2 regions of the Lysinibacillus sp. UBA6686 genome follow, and region 2 is predicted to be linked to the other one. Evidence: riboswitches for the same ligand, from Rfam matches in the RefSeq annotation. Region 2 holds a riboswitch; the other holds the start of a gene.
What was found. A riboswitch is a leader RNA that binds a small molecule or an ion and turns the genes downstream of it on or off. The one in region 2 is predicted to bind S-adenosylmethionine.
Positions count from the first base shown of each region.

Region 1 (3,208 bases), on a different contig from region 2:
TTTAACGTTTATCTGTTTTAGCTGTAATCATATCGCCTATCCATTGAATAATAAATACGACTACTAAGATTAGAATAGTTGCCATTAATGTCACATCTGAGCGATTACGCTGGAAGCCATCCAAGAAGGCTAAGTTTCCTAACCCGCCGGCACCAATAATTCCTGCCATTGCTGTATAACCAACAAGCGCTACAGCTGTTACAGTAATACCTGAAATAAGCGCAGGTAATGATTCTGGAATTAACACTTTCCATATAATAGTAGATGTTTTAGCACCCATTGAACGCGCTGCCTCGATTACCCCTCTATCAATTTCACGTAATGCAATCAATACCATACGTGCATAGAATGGTGCTGCACCAATAATTAGTGCTGGCAACGCAGCATTGGCTCCACGGATTGTGCCAAGCAAAAATTTTGTAAATGGAATTAATAAAATAATTAACACGATAAATGGAATCGAACGGAAAATATTTACGAGTGAACCTGTTAAGAAATTAACAATTTTATTAGCCCATAGTTGATGGGGACTTGTTAAAAATAATACGATTCCAATTAATAAGCCAAGGATGAATGTTACTACGGTTGAAATAGCTGTCATATACAGTGTTTCATAGGTAGCTGCCCACATTCGCTCCCAGTCGACATTCGGAAAGAGATTAGTTAGCATTTGCAATCACCTCCGTTTGTACTTCAACTGTATTTAAGTAACCTAGTGCATCAGCCACATTTGACTCGGTTCCATCAATTTGCACAATAAGCGTACCGTAAGCACCATTTTTTGTTTGAGAGATATTACCGTGCACAATACTAACTTCTACATCAAAGTGCTTGACGAGGTGTGAAATAACGGGCTGCTCTGTTTTTTCTCCCACAAAAATTAGCTTAACAAGTTGTCCAGTTGGATAATTTGCTTTTATTTGTGCAACCGTCTCCTGCGTTTCCTTCGTATCTGTAATTTGTGATACAAATTTTTTCGTAATAGCAGCTTGAGGTGCCTGGAATACTTGTAATACCTCACCACGTTCTACTATTTCGCCTGCCTCCATTACTGCTACACGATGGCAGATTTTACGGATAACGTGCATTTCATGTGTGATTAACACAATAGTTAATCCTAAACGTTCGTTAATATCTACAAGTAAATCCAGGATTGCATCGGTAGTCTCTGGGTCAAGTGCTGAGGTTGCCTCATCACATAATAAAACCTCTGGATTATTAGCAAGTGCTCGAGCAATGCCGACACGCTGCTTTTGACCGCCTGATAGCTGTGATGGATACGCCTGATCACGTCCATCTAAACCAACAAGAGTAATCAATTCCTTCACACGTGCATCACGCTGAGCCTTTGAAACACCTGCGATTTCTAGTGGAAAAGCGATATTTTCTTCAACGGTTCTAGACCATAGTAGATTAAAGTGCTGGAAAATCATACTTACCTTTTGTCTTGCATCTCTAAGCTTTTGCCCCTTAATAGATGAAAACTCTTGATTGTTAACCATCACCGTACCAGATGTTGGCTTTTCTAAACCGTTCAATAAACGAATCATTGTACTTTTACCAGCACCACTATAGCCGATAATGCCAAATATTTCACCTTTATTTATGGAAAGGTTTACGTCTTTGACTGCTATTAATTCGCCATTTGCGGTTTTGTATTTTTTCGTAATATTTTGAAGCTGGATCATAGCGAATACTCCTTTTCTCATATAGAAAACCCCTTCACTCACAGACAAGTAGAAGGGGTCACGTATTTATACGCTCAACCGTTCTCTCATCTTTCAAAGATAAATCTTTGGGTGATTTGGCACCTTTTCACGTTGTGATGGTTGCCGGGCTTCATAGGGCACTTCCCTCCGCCACTCTTCATAAGAGTTCGATATATTCAATGTTTTAGTAATATATTTGTTACTTTACCACGCTAGCAAACTTCAGTCAATTGATTTTTTTAACAATTCGTATAAAAACGGTACGGATTGAAAAGCATAGACTTTTTCTGTCACTTTTCCGCCATCACAGACGAGTAAACATGGTACACTTTCGATTTCGTAATCTAAGGCAATCTCTTCAACAAAATTTAAATTTGCTTTGCCGATTTGAAGCTTTGGCAGTAATTGCTCAACGATCATCATCATTTTCGATGCAACTGCACATGTACCACACATAGGTGTATATAAATAAAAGGCAGCTCTTTTCCCCGACTGGACAGCCGCGACCCACTGCTCTTTTGACCATTCTTCCATTTTTTCACGCAACCTTACAAAATATATTGATTATGGATTGAGAAATGTGCTCGCAACAATATCATTGCTAATACCTTTCTCGGAGTTGTCTCAACTTCTTTATACGTTGGCATTGTACGTAAATGCTCTGCCTCTGGATAATGTCTGTCCATTAATGCCCGTAGCTTATCCCCTGATGGATCTGCATCAAAAAATGTATAAAGCTCACAGCCCTCATATGGATCAAGCAGCACTTCTAATTGATGCACACCAATTGTACCATTCGTACAAAGTATTGTGACATCTTCACTTAAAATAGGTTCAATTTGAAGCTTATCCGAACGGCCTTCAACAATTAAGCATTTTCCCTCGAACATCACGCCACCCCCATTAGACATATCCCTTTTCCTTATAGTCATTATATCAATTAAGTGTCAACGATGGTAATGTTAGACACCCATTGGAAGCGACTATCTCCCCAACCATGAAGATAATAAAAAACGTCGGTGAATGCCGACGTTTTTCTATTAGGGCTTGTCTTATTCAGCGACCATTTCTTCGTATTGCTCTGCTGTCATAAGCTTTTCTACTTCTGATGCATCAGCAGGCTCAACAACGATCATCCAAGCTTTTTCATATGGTGATTCATTAACGAATTCTGGGCTATCTTCTAAATCTGCATTTACTTCAACTACAGTACCTGAAATTGGCGCATATAATTCAGAAACAGTTTTTACTGATTCTACGCTACCGAATGGATCGTCTGTTTTGATTTCATCGCCAACTTGTGGAAGCTCAACAAAAACGATATCTCCTAATTCAGATTGCGCGAAGTGTGTAATACCAATACGTACTTTTCCATCTTCTACTTTTACCCATTCATGTTCTTCAGAGTATCGTAAGTCTTTAGGTGTGCTCATGCAAAAAACCCCTCCATAAATATGTAATATATTCACTTTCAGTGTGCCATACTTCTCCTATAAAAA
Region 1 is NZ_DKJS01000059.1:46,375-49,582, forward strand. Features, by position in the region: gene B2R82_RS15465 (methionine ABC transporter permease) at 2-670, opposite strand; gene B2R82_RS15470 (methionine ABC transporter ATP-binding protein) at 660-1,688, opposite strand; SAM riboswitch class I at 1,772-1,875, opposite strand; gene B2R82_RS15475 (thioredoxin family protein) at 1,932-2,243, opposite strand; gene B2R82_RS15480 (hypothetical protein) at 2,258-2,599, opposite strand; gene gcvH (glycine cleavage system protein GcvH) at 2,762-3,142, opposite strand.
Region 1: another riboswitch for S-adenosylmethionine. It lies ahead of B2R82_RS15470 (methionine ABC transporter ATP-binding protein); the one in region 2 lies ahead of B2R82_RS03530 (cyclase family protein).

Region 2 (3,208 bases):
ACGTACACAAGCCAAGGACACTTAAAGCCCTGCAAGAAACATTATCTTTATCTAAATTTCCTGAATTTCATGAAAATATTGTAGAACAGGAAATTTATCTAATGTGTTTATATGCTAATGAAGATATTGAGCAAATATATACAACACAATTTCCTCATTTAAAATTTAAAAGATGGCATCCGTATATTACGAATGTATTGCAATCTGATATTTCCAAATCGATTGCTGTTCAGGCTGTACTTGATTATTTCAATTTAAGTTCTGAGGAAGCACTTGCGTTTGGCGATGGCGATAATGATATAGATATGTTAGAACAGGTTGGTTTTGGGGTTGCAATGGGTAATGCAAGTGAGGCATTGAAGAATAGTGCTGATTATATAACGAAGAAATCCATTGAAGGGGGTATATATTATGCCTTGAAAGAGCTACAAATAATTTAAGAAAGTAATTATTTGGAATCGAATAATATTTTTAGTAAATTTAGAGGGGATGTCAAAGTAAAAAAAGATTGAAGCTATGGCACTCATAATGTTAACTACATTGAGTATGATAAAGCTAACGAAAGTTATTAAAATGCTTTAGGTGGGATGATTTTATGGCACATCATGTACAATCTCTTATTGAACATTACGGGTATTTTGGCATAATTCTTATCCTAGTTGGAGGGATTGTCGGGCTGCCTATTCCTGATGAAATATTTTTAACATATATAGGATATAGTGTATATCGAGAAACACTAGAACATGTTCCGGCATTACTTAGCGCAACTATCGGTGCAATAGGTGGCATTACTTTAAGTTATTATATAGGTTTTCGATTCGGGCTACCTTTGTTACATAAATATGGTCCGAAGATTCATATTACTAAGCAAAAAATTAATTTTACTAAAAAATTATTTACGAAAATAGGACCAGCCTTATTACTAATCGGTTATTTTATTCCAGGTGTACGCCATCTTACCGCATATGTAGCAGCCATTAACAACTATCCTTATAGAAAATTTGCCATTTTTGCTTATGCAGGCGCGTTTATTTGGACATTTACTTTTATTACATTAGGAAAAGTATTAGGTGAGAAATGGCGCTATGTGGGATTTTACTTATCTCACTACAGTATTTATCTTATCGTAGTATTCATCATATTAATGTTGGTCATTTATTATTTTTTCAAAAAAAGAAATAAATAAGGGTCTGATTCTTCTAAGCGAATAAGACCCTTATTTATTTTTAAGGTAAGATGGCAAATGAACGAACAGGGAATCCAGACGCTCTTTCTGGTTTCGGTACAATATTGAATATGACAGCCCCTTTTGGCGGTAGCTGATCCAAATTTGTTAAAAGCTCAATTTGATAAGTGTCTTGCTCAAGTACAAAATATTCACCATCTAACTTACCATTTTTGCGAAAATCCGCTGCTGAATCAGTGTCGAAAGTCTCGTGACCAATAGCGTTAATTTTTCGTTCTTTAAATAAAAACTGTAATGCCTCTAATCCCCAACCTGGTATATGATTATGACCCTCAGCATCCTTATTATTAAAGGCATCCTTATTAGGCCAACGCTTACTCCAATCGGTACGTAGGGCAATAAACGTACCTGCTTCAATTTCTCCATGCTCAGCCTCAAAGTCAAGAATATCCTGAACACTTAAGGTAAAATCATTATTTTGCTCGACTTCCTTCGATTTATCAATCACGATTAAGGGTAGTACTAATTCTTTTAAATCCAAATCTTCTAAAAAGCGTGTGTCCCTAACAAAGTGGATAGGTGGATCGATATGTGTTCCATATTGTCCAGGAAAAGTGAATTGCTGCGCAAAGAAACCATCATCATGTGAAAATAAGGTTTCAAACTTTGCATCCTCAAACATAAAGAAGTGAGGTGAATTTGGTCCAAATGTATGTGTTAAATCCACCCATTTTCTTGATTTCAATAGCTGCACTGCTTGTAAAAGTTCATTCGACATCGTATTTACCTGCTTTCTATTAGTATGAGTTATTCCTGCTTGTCTTACTTGTCCAATCATAACCACAAAAAAGAGTCCTCCTTGGAGAAGAGGACTCTTGTGTAAAGCAACAAATGTTAGTCTTCTCATCTTCAAGGCAAACATTTTGCCAATTGGAGTTAGCACCATACCTATAGGCTGGTTGCTGAGACTTCATAGGGCCAATCCCTCCGTCTCTCTTGATAAGAAATGCAATATAAGAATTTTCAGAAATAACGATTACAAATACAATAGCATATTTATTTATAGTTTACAAGTTCAATAGGGATACAAGGAAAACGTGTAACTTTTTATTCTTTCTGTTACAGCCATGAATTTTTTTGAAGACCTTGTGTAATTAGGGATTGATTTGTTTTTTTTGTATTGATTTTTGTAAAAAGTAATTTTCGCCAATGGCTTTAATATGCATGTCTTTTATCAGTAAATGTTGAATTAAAGTTTCTATATTTTTTCTGGTAGTAAAACAAATTGAAGTTTAGTATCAGGCGAGTTTGGTCGTAAATAATCCAGTTTGCTAGTTTTTGTACCTTCATGTTGACTTTTCTCCATACTTTTTTGAAAGCATTGTACTATGTAAATGAAACATTCCACTTTTTAAATAAAGCTCCAATGCTCCTTGTGTTATAAGGCTAGTATCATAATCAACCATTCCTTTTAAAGCTAGGAAATGTTTAGAAATTAGACTAGGAAGTACGGTAACCCCAACGTGCAATCCAGGGAAGATAATCTTAAAAGCCCAAAAGTGCGGAATTCATTTACAATTTTCATCATGGAGACAGGGCTTCGTTAGTCAATAGGAATTTAAATTCATTGATAGAACATAATTTATTATGTGGATTGGGTCTCCTAAAATATAAAAGAAATATTTGACATTTAAATAGTTAGGTGCCATACTACATGTATGGTTAAAGATAAAAATAAAATGTATGATATGAATGCTGCTCCTTCGTTTGCTCAATCGAAAAGTCAAATTGAACGTTACCAATTAGAAGTTGATGCACAGGCTATACTTGTCGCATCGAGATTAATGGCTGCAGGTGCGATGCTAGGAAGTGCTGCGGAAAACCATTTTTCTAAATTTGGTTTATCTACAGGTCGCTATCGATTATTAGCTGATCTTGAAGACAATGATGGTGAAGAATTGCCATCTCAATTAGCAGAGCATCTTGGGATAACAAGAGCTACTGTGACAGGTTTAATTGATA
Region 2 is NZ_DKJS01000013.1:35,876-39,083, forward strand. Features, by position in the region: gene B2R82_RS03520 (Cof-type HAD-IIB family hydrolase) at 1-440, shown strand, start outside; gene B2R82_RS03525 (DedA family protein) at 596-1,186, shown strand; gene B2R82_RS03530 (cyclase family protein) at 1,227-1,964, opposite strand; SAM riboswitch class I at 2,087-2,192, opposite strand; gene B2R82_RS03535 (MarR family winged helix-turn-helix transcriptional regulator) at 2,905-3,208, shown strand, end outside.